Regions from separate parts of the Ensifer sp. Root127 genome, predicted to be linked through region 1. Evidence: riboswitches for the same ligand, from Rfam matches in the RefSeq annotation. Region 1 holds a riboswitch; each other region holds the start of a gene.
What was found. A riboswitch is a leader RNA that binds a small molecule or an ion and turns the genes downstream of it on or off. The one in region 1 is predicted to bind cobalamin.
Positions count from the first base shown of each region.

Region 2: it holds a riboswitch for cobalamin, as region 1 does, so the genes downstream of both, ASD03_RS15220 (DUF1636 domain-containing protein) here and metE (5-methyltetrahydropteroyltriglutamate--homocysteine S-methyltransferase) in region 1, are expected to answer to the same signal.
Region 3: it holds a riboswitch for cobalamin, as region 1 does, so the genes downstream of both, bluB (5,6-dimethylbenzimidazole synthase) here and metE (5-methyltetrahydropteroyltriglutamate--homocysteine S-methyltransferase) in region 1, are expected to answer to the same signal.

Region 1 is NZ_LMDX01000054.1:396,415-399,684, forward strand. Features, by position in the region: gene ASD03_RS36970 (LysR substrate-binding domain-containing protein) at 1-663, opposite strand, end outside; gene ASD03_RS36975 (hypothetical protein) at 794-1,087, shown strand; cobalamin riboswitch at 1,126-1,346, shown strand; gene metE (5-methyltetrahydropteroyltriglutamate--homocysteine S-methyltransferase) at 1,444-3,270, shown strand, end outside.
Region 2 is NZ_LMDX01000012.1:130,117-133,386, forward strand. Features, by position in the region: gene ASD03_RS15205 (oxidoreductase) at 1-156, opposite strand, end outside; gene ASD03_RS15210 (helix-turn-helix domain-containing protein) at 246-677, shown strand; gene ASD03_RS15215 (DUF1330 domain-containing protein) at 1,010-1,294, opposite strand; cobalamin riboswitch at 1,482-1,698, shown strand; gene ASD03_RS15220 (DUF1636 domain-containing protein) at 1,806-2,219, shown strand; gene ASD03_RS15225 (ABC transporter ATP-binding protein) at 2,242-3,048, shown strand; gene ASD03_RS15230 (ABC transporter substrate-binding protein) at 3,045-3,270, shown strand, end outside.
Region 3 is NZ_LMDX01000012.1:363,911-367,180, forward strand. Features, by position in the region: gene ASD03_RS16345 (phytanoyl-CoA dioxygenase family protein) at 1-390, shown strand, start outside; gene ASD03_RS16350 (SDR family oxidoreductase) at 482-1,303, shown strand; cobalamin riboswitch at 1,381-1,590, shown strand; gene bluB (5,6-dimethylbenzimidazole synthase) at 1,635-2,426, shown strand; gene ASD03_RS16360 (DUF2865 domain-containing protein) at 2,335-3,270, opposite strand, start outside.

The sequences.
Region 1 (3,270 bases):
CAATGTGGTGGCCACATCCATTGCCTGGACGTCGAAGATCAGCTCAGTGCCATTGCTGGCCGGCGGTTCCACGCCCGCTTCGGTCATCCAGCGCCGCCACCAGCTGGCGTTGCCGAAGCGCCTCACCATGAGAACGTCGGCCGGAACCTTCAGCTGATGTTTTTCCAGGAACGTCGGCGTACAGACGGGCATGTATTCGATCGGGAAAAGAGGAAACACTTCATTGCCCGACCAGTCGCCGTTGCCGCTGCGCACCACGAGATCAATCGCATCGCGCTTGAAGTCGATCAGCTCCGTGGACATGTGCACGCGAATGCTGATGTTTGGATGGGCTGTCTGAAACGAGGCGAGCCTGGAACCAAGCCAACTTGAGACGACGGTTGGCAGTACCGAGATGTGCAGGTGATGCTCGGTCTTGTCGGCAATCTCGGAGAACGCCGTACCCAGTAGATCGAGCGCCTCGGTCACCTTCGGCGCAAGCTGCCGTCCGGCAGCCGTCAAGCGCACTTCCCGCGGCAGACGGACAAACAGCGGCGTGCCGGTGCGGTCCTCCAGCAGTCGGATTTGATAGCTGACAGCGGCTTGCGTCATGCCGAGCTCCTGCGCCGCGCGGGTGAAACTCAAGTGCCTGGCTGCGGCCTCGAACGCGCGCACCGCACTCATGGGGGGAATCTTGCTCATGAAGTGAGATAAGCATTCTTTATGGCAGCATGCGAGAAATCGCTTTGCGCGAAACCACCAAAATCCTCAATTTTCTCGCGAACACATCACCACAGAACTGAAGGGGTTAGCAATGCTTAGCGCACTGCGATCGATCATCCTCCACGTCTGGACTTCGGCCAAGAGAGCTGCCGACGCCACGACGACCATCGATACATTCAGCGAGTTCCAACTGAGGGACATCGGCCTGACGCGAGACAATGACAGCATCCGGGCGCGCGCGGGCGATGTTGCTGATCCGTGGCAGCACGTAGCGGGCTCTGATCCGGGCGGTGCCCTTTCGCCGCAGACGCCAAATGATGAAGTCGCGTCGCCGCCCTCGCGACAAGCTTTCGACCTCGGCCGAATGGAGAAAATAAAGACATAAACATTTCTTTATACGATTGACGCCGTCGACTTTGCGGGGCATTGTCGAACAATCGTGGTTCTGCGGCTCGTCTGACGACAGGCCGGAGCTAAGAGGGAATTCGGTGCGGCGCTGCAAGGCGCTCATGCCGGAGCTGCCCCCGCAACTGTAAGCGGCGAGCGGTCGTCCAATGATGTCACTGAGGGAGACGCCTCGGGAAGACGGGACGGTTCGTGTTGACCCGCAAGCCAGGAGACCTGCCGCGATAGATAACGTCCACGGGCGGGGTGTCCGATGTGTCGCCTTGACGAGCGAGCCAGTCTCGGTCGTGGATGCGTCGCATTCAAAGCCTTGCCCACAACCTTCGGGGTAAGGAAATGACAATCAAGACAGCCAATCTCGGCTTTCCACGTATCGGCAGCTACCGTGAACTGAAGTTCGCGCTGGAGCGTTATTGGGCCGGCAAGATCGAGAGACAGGACCTGCTCGACGTCGCCGCCAGGCTGCGGGCCGAAAACTGGGCCGCGCAAAAGGCACGTGGGATCCAGATCATTCCATCGAACGACTTCTCGCTTTACGACCAGGTTCTCGACACATCAGTGCTGGTTGGTGCGGTGCCACCGGCCTATGGCTGGAAGGGCGGCCCGGTCGACCTCGACGCCTATTTCGCCATGGCGCGCGGTTCGACGACTGCCGCCTGCGCGTCCGGTTGCACGCATGGCGGGCCCGACGGGGGCAACCAGGCGCTGGAGATGACCAAGTGGTTCGACACGAACTACCACTACATGGTTCCGGAATTCGCGGAGGATCAGCGCTTCGAGCTGACGAGCAATGCGCCGCTTGACGCCTTCCTCGAAGCCAAGGCGCTCGGGCATGTCACCCGCCCTGTCGTCCTCGGCCCCGTCACCTTCCTGAAACTGGGCAAGGCGCTTGCCGGCGGATTCGACACCATCAATCTGATCGAGCGGCTGCTGCCTGTTTATACGAAGCTTCTCACCGAGCTTGGGGAAGCCGGCGTCGAATGGGTGCAGATCGACGAGCCATGCCTGGTGCTCGATCTCACTGAGCGGGAACGCCAGGCGCTGGCGCTGACCTACCAGACGTTCGCCTCGGAACTTCCGCAGTTGAAAATCATGCTCGCGACCTATTTCGGCGCGGTCAGTGACAACATGCCGACAGCCCTTTCGCTGCCGGTTGCCGGGCTGCATGTCGACCTCGTGCGGGCGCCGCAACAGCTCGACTTGCTACTTCAGACGGTACCGGCACAGCTTGTGCTGTCGCTCGGCGTCGTCGATGGCCGCAATGTGTGGCGTACCGATCTTGCCGGCCTCTTCCGCCGGCTGCAGCCGTTGATCGAGGCGCATGGCCGCGATCGTATCGAGCTTGCACCATCGTGCTCGCTGCTGCATGTGCCAATCGACCTCGATCTCGAACGAGCGCTCGATCCGGAGCTCGTCTCCTGGCTTGCCTTCGCCCTGCAGAAGCTGGACGAACTCAGCCTGCTTGCCCGCGCATTCGAGCCGGGCCTGGCCAATCCCGAGCAGGTCTTTGCAAAATCGATTGCTGCGGTCGAGGCACGGCTGACCTCGCTCAAGGTCCACGATCCACTCGTTGCCGGACGCTTGAAGAACCTGACGGCAGCAGACAGCCGCCGTCAATCGAGTTTTGCAACGCGCCGGCGGCGGCAGGAAGACAGGCTGGCACTGCCGCTCTTCCCGACGACGACGATCGGCTCCTTCCCGCAGACGTCAGAGGTGCGCCAGGCACGATCGCTGCATGCCAAGGGCGAGCTCAGCTATGTCGACTACCTCGCCTACCTGCGCCAGGAGACGGAGAAGGCCGTGCGCTGGCAGGAGGAAATCGGCATCGAGGTGCTGGTGCACGGCGAATTCGAGCGCAACGACATGGTGCAGTATTTCGGCGAGCAGCTCTCCGGCTATGGGTTCACTCAGAGCGGTTGGGTGCAGAGCTACGGCTCGCGCTACGTACGCCCGCCGATCATCTTCGGCGATGTCTCGCGCCCGAACCCGATGACGGTCGATTGGGCAACCTATGCGCAGTCGCTGACGGACAAGCCGATGAAGGGCATGCTCACCGGCCCGGTGACGATGCTGCAATGGTCGTTCGTGCGCGACGACCTGCCCCGGTCGATCGTATGCCGGCAGATCGCACTGGCGCTGCGCGACGAAGTCACCGACCTGGAA
Region 2 (3,270 bases), on a different contig from region 1:
GATCAGCATCGTGATCCCGTCCGGGGTATCGGGCATCGGCTTTCGGCTGGTACCGAAGACACGGTAGCCATCGTGCCGCAGCGCTCGTGCTGTCACCAACCCAATGCCTGAGGAAGCGCCCGTGACCAGGGCAATGCCGCGTTCTGTCTTGCTCATCGGCTTGTGCTTTCATTTTATCATGGAATATCGCTGAACATTCAGTTACTATTAAATTAGTAGTTAGTCACTATCAAAAAGATACTAACATGAAAAATCTGTCGAGCCAGCCATGCCTGATCGCCAGGAGCCTTGCGCTTGTGGGGGATGCCTGGAGCATGCTGATCATGCGAGATGCCCATGCGGGCCTGACCCGCTTCGATGATTTCCGCAAAAGTCTTGGTATCGCGCCGACGATGCTGACGGGGCGGCTTTCAGCGCTGACGGAGGAGGGGCTGCTGGAGAAACGCCGCTATTCCGATCGTCCGCCACGAGACGAATATGTCCTGACCGAAGCTGGCCAAGACTTCCTGCCGGTTCTGTTTGCCATCGGCGCGTGGGGACGCAAGCATCGCGGCGGGGGCGAGGTAACCCGGTTCTTCGACGCCGAGACCGGAACGGAGATCGATCCCGTCACCATCGACCGGGCGACCGGCGCTCCAGTCGGGACACGTCCCATTCGTATCGCCGCACCGGAATGAGGCACCCCAGGCAGATGAAGTATCGCCTGACAACGCCTCTTGAAATCGCTTCCAGCACAGAGTTGCCGGTCCGTTGGTCGAGCAATGTCTTATGACCGTCGCCGGCAAACGCTGATGCCAGATTAATAGGTCCGGTTGACAGTCGCGATCGATCGTCCTGATGGCGTGAGAAGTGCTCTGCCAATGTGCGTCGCAGGCATCATTCGTTAGCTTGTGTTGTATTATGATATTACATAACAGATGAATATGAAAATATGCCGCATGTTGATATGCCAATGCCGCACCTTTGCGGTAAACGTCGGAAGCTGCTGGAACAATGACGGCCCGACTGCTTAGGTGGCAACGCCTTCCAGCGTCATGATCCGCGTCTTGGCGCAGCGCTCTCGGATCGCCTTGAGGCGTTGATACGCCGGCGAGTTGTACCACTCGAGCAAGGAGTGCATGTCCGGGAACTCGACAATGACGAGCCGGTGCGGCTCCCAGTCTCCCTCGAGCACCCGGGTAGCGCCCAAATATCGGCCACCATAGCGCGCCTCCGTTGCCGGCACTTCCCGTATGTATTCTTCAAAGGCCGCGGCATCGGTGACCTCGACATCCGCAATCAGATAGGCGGCCATGGCAGATCTCCTTTTCCACACAGGCGCCATCGAAGGATACGCCCGTTGGTCGGTGCGGGCGAGTTGGTCAACATATTTTTGTGTTGAATAATGTTATGTTATCACATAACAAATGCGCATGAAAAAATGCGACATGTTGATAGGCCAAGGCCGTGCTGTCGCGGCGGTTGTCACCTCCGCCGAAGTGTGCGACGAAGGCTTTGATGGTGCTGCAACCGCGACAATGCGGAAGCGGCTGAAAAGGGAACACGGAGCGGACGACCCAAATGGGGCCGAAACCGTGGCTGCCCCCGCAACTGTGAGCGGAAAGCGCATTCACACCATGTCACTGGCGATCAGCCGGGAAGACGTGGATGCGCCGCGACCCGCGAGCCAGGAGACCTGCCATCGAACCGATCAACCACAACGGACGGGGTGTTCCGATGGAAAAGAACTGGTTTTTGCGCGACGGTCATCCGTCATCATGCCGCGTTGCCACATTCTCTCCGGACCAATCCGGAGGAGAAGAGACATGGCCAATCCGGTTTCCCGACAGCACACGATAACGGTCTGCACCGATTGCCGTTTCACCGGCGGCCCATGCCGTCCGGGAGCGGATCTGATCCAGCGGCTGAACCGCAGTATTGCCGCGCTCGGCGAGCCGCTCGACCGGGATTTCTCCATTACTGGGACGGTCTGCATGGCCGCGTGTACCAGGCCTTGCACCATCGCTTTCCAGGCAACCGGCAAGGCGACCTACCTCTTTGGCGATATCTCGCCCGAGGAGGATATCGATGATCTCGTCTCGTTCGCGACCACCTATGCCGGAAGGGGCGATGGCATGACGCGGGCGGCCGAGAGGCCGCGCGGGCTCAACGGCAAGACGCTGGCGCGCATCCCGGCAGCGATGCTGGTCTCCGAAGACATCGGCTGGCATTTCCAATGATGGCGCGGGGAGGGACGAGCCGATGAGCTGCACCGCGACAGGGGCCGGGCTTCGGGTCCACGCCCTGGATTGGGGACCGCGCCCGGACCTGCGGCTGGTCCGCGAGATCGACTTTGCCATTGCGCCCGGCAGCCGGCTTGCCATTCTCGGGCCGAACGGTGCCGGCAAGACCTCGCTGCTGCGCTGCCTCTATCGCTCGGCCCAGCCGATAGCGGGCGCAATCGAGGTCGATGGCGTCGACATCTGGGCGATGACGGCGCGCGAGGCGGCAAAGATCATTGCCGTCGTGCTGCAGGAAATGCCGAGCGACTTTCCCTTCAGCGTGCGCGACGTGGTGATGATGGGCCGCATCCCCCGGCGTGAGGGCATGAGCGGCTGGACCGCGAGGGACCGCGAGACGGTTGCGCACGCGCTCGAGCATCTCGATCTCACCCACCTTGCCGGGCGGCAATTCGCGACGCTTTCGGGCGGCGAGAAGCAGCGGGTGCTGATCGCCCGGGCGCTTGCCCAGCAGCCGCGCATCATCATTCTCGACGAGCCGACAAACCATCTCGATATCCGCCACCAGCTCGAAATTCTCGAGTTGTTGCAGACGCTGCAGCTGACGATCGTCACCACGCTGCACGACATCAACCTGGCAGCCGAGTTCGCGACCGATGTGGCGATCCTGACGGAGGGACGCATGACGGCCTTCGGCCCGCCCGAAGACGTGCTCAACCCACAAGCGCTTTCCGCCGCCTTCGGCGTCACCGCCACTGCCCACAACAATGCCGTTTCGAGCGGCGCACGCTTTTCCTTTTCACTTGCTCGACAGGAACTGATTTCATGAAGACCTTCATTGCCCATTCCGCCTTTGCCCTGCTGGTTCTGGCGGCAACGCCGGCGCTCGCCTATCCCGTGACCGTCAAGAGCTGCAACCGCGAGGTGACCTTCGATTCAGCACCGAAGCGCGCCGTTTCCAACGACGTCAACCTCACTGAAATGATGCTGGCTCTGAAATTGCAGGACCGCATGGTCGGCTATACCGGCGTATCCGGCTGGAAGACGCTGG
Region 3 (3,270 bases), on a different contig from region 1:
GATGTCGTCTTCTTCAACCCGGCTCTCTTCCATGCGGCCGGCAGCAATCATTCGACTGATATCAAGCGCGTCGCCAACCTGCTCCAGGTCTCCTCGGCCTTCGGGAGGGCGATGGAGACCGTCGATCGCGCCAGGATGAGTGCAGCCCTCTACCCGGCGCTGACCGCACTCGTGGCATCCGGCACGCTTTCGGCCGATGAGGCGGCCAATGCGATTGCGTCCTGTGCCGAGGGCTATTCCTTCCCGACCAATCTCGATCGCGATCCGCCGCTGGGCGGTCTCGCGCCGAAGACCCAGGCGCAACTGATGCATGAGGCGCTGGCAGGCAGGTGGAGCGATGCGGATTTCAGAAGCGCGCTTGGCGAGCAGGCACAGCGCAAGCTGAGCTGAACGGCAGAATCGATCTTTCCGGTCCCCGGCGTTCTGCGGCGGGGGCCGGTCGCCCTGTTTTCATCTCACTTTCAATTCTGGGAGGACTTTCATGACCGAGCAATATGGCCGTCTCGACGGCAAGATCGCCATCGTCACCGGCGGGACGCAGGGGCTGGGCGCAACGATCGCCAACCTGTTTGCGGAACGTGGGGCTAAAGGTGTCGTCATCTGTGGACGCAACGTTGCCAAGGGCGAAGCGAAGGCCGAGCAGATCCGCAAGGCAACCGGCGCGCAGGTACTTTATGTCGAGGCAGACCTCGAAAAGGTCGAGGACGCGCGCAAGGTCGTCAGCGCCTGCGACGCCACATTCGGGCGCGTCGATGCGCTGGTCAATGCGGCGGCGATCACCGATCGCGGCACCATCCTGGACACCAGCCCCGAACTGTTCGACCGGATGTTCGCTGTCAATGTGCGCGCACCGTTCTTCCTGATGCAGGAAGCGGTAAAGCTGATGCGGCGGGAGGGCACGCAGGGCACCATCGTCAATATTGGCTCGATGTCGGCGATGGCCGGTCAGCCGTTTATCGCCGCCTATTGCTCGTCGAAGGGGGCGCTGGAGACGCTGACCAAGAACACCTCCTATGCGCTGCTGCGCAACCGCATTCGCGTCAATGGCCTCAATATCGGCTGGATGGCGTCCGAAGGGGAAGACCGCATCCAGCGCGAATTTCATGGGGCGGCAGACGACTGGCTCGAAAAGGCGGCCGCCAGCCAACCCTTCGGTCGGCTTGTCGACCCCAAGGAAGTCGCGCGTGCCTGCGCCTATCTCTCGTCGGATGAGTCCGGCCTGATGACGGGGTCGGTCATCTGCTTCGACCAGTCGGTGTGGGGCGGCTATGACGGCTCGCCGCATCCGGTCGCGCCGCTCTGACATCTGACGCTGTCGCGAGGCCCTGTGGAGTGACCGGCAAGCGACGCCGGACTTGCTTGTCATTCCCTGTGGGCTGTGCCCTTATGACGCCGTCAGGTGCCCGCAACGCGGGAGAATCGGGAATCCGGTGTTATTCCGGAACGTGCCCAACGCTGTGACGGGGACGACTGCCTCTAGGGATTTTGAGCTTGCTCAAGATCTTGCCACTGGATCTTCATGTGATCTGGGAAGGTGAGGCGGCCGGTTGATCCGAAGTCAGAAGACCGGCCTGGCAAGATAGACCGATATCCGCGCGGACGGCGGAAGGTTGTGCATTGTTGGGGATCGAACGATGCTGACTGACGCTAATGGCGGCCTTGCGGCTGCAGAGGCCTTTTCATCCGACGAGCGCGAAGCCGTCTATCGAGCCATCGAAACGCGCCGGGACGTGCGGGATCAGTTCCTGGCCGAACCCTTGCCTGACGATGTGGTGATGCGCCTGCTCAATGCTGCGCACCGGGCGCCATCGGTGGGTTTCATGCAACCGTGGAATTTCGTCGTGGTCCGGCAGGCCGAAACCCGCGAGCGGGTATGGCAGGCCTTTTCCCGCGCCAACGACGAAGCGGCATTGATGTTCGATGGCGACCGCCAAGCGAAATACCGCTCCCTGAAGCTGGAGGGGATCCGCAAGGCACCCTTGAGCATCTGCGTCACCTGCGACCGCACGCGCGGTGGAGCGGTCGTTCTCGGGCGCACCCATAACCCGCAGATGGATCTCTATTCCACCGTCTGTGCCGTGCAGAACCTCTGGCTTGCGGCGCGCGCCGAAGGCGTTGGTGTCGGCTGGGTCAGTATCTTTCATGAAAATGAGATCAAGGCGATCCTCGGCATTCCCGATCATGTCGTGATCGTCGCCTGGCTTTGCCTCGGATATGTCGATCGCCTTTACCAGGAGCCGGAACTTGCGGTTAAGGGCTGGCGCCAGCGGCTGCCGCTGGAGGAGCTGGTGTTCGAGGAAGGCTGGGGAACCTGCCGAAAGGCAGACGCTGCGATCAGTTGCTCTGAACCGGCTGGTAGCCCGGACCCTTCGGATGGCGAAGGTCGATCGACGTTTCCTCCTGGGGAAGGAACGTCGGCCCGATGACCCGCACCTTGCTCTTGGCGGGATCGTAGGGGCGCTCCTCCGCAGCCGCCTTGGCGGTAGGGGCGGCCGCTTCCTTCTTGCCCTCGATGACGATGATCGACGATTCGCTGTTGCCAGTGTTGCCACTGGAAGCCTTGGGCGTCGTCGCGATCTTTGGAATCTGGCAACCGCAAATGCCCGGCTTGCCGACGCCGCGCGTCCGATAGGCAAAGGCGTTTGGCAGTTCTTTATAGGGGCGTCCCGTCGAGGCGGAGACCATCTGGTCGCTCTCCTCGGTCGCCAGGTCGTGGAAAAATAGTTCTGTTTCGGCACCCGGGCAGCGGGCGCGGCAGGCCTGCTCGTCGCGGGCGAAGTCCACAGGGCTTGCCTCGGACGAGATCGGGAAGAAGGCGCCATCGCAAGTGCGCACGCACATGGTGCGAAGCGTGCCGGAATAGACGCCGCTTTCCGGCGGGTAGGTGCCCATTTCGCCGTCCCGCAGCATTGGTCCGTAGCTTTCGTCCGGCGGCAGATCGCGCAGGATGTTGCGGTACGTTTCCGGCTCGTCCGGGTCGGCGGTCGCAAATTCCTCGCTGCCACCATAGCAACCGTTGATCTCGAGGGCGGCGAGGATGCGCCGGCGCGTATCGTCTCCATCGCCTGACATCAGCTGCTGGCGCTCCGATTTGAGGATGCGCAGATTGTCTTCCATCTCGGCGATCAGACTGTTGATGTCTGTGCAGATATCCGGGTCGCCGCCGTTGAAGACGACGACGCTGCCTGTGCCGCAGCCGGCGCGTCGGCGATCGTTGCGCGCCCGGCGCAATTCGATGTTCTGTCGGGAAATCGCGCTCGCATAATCGCG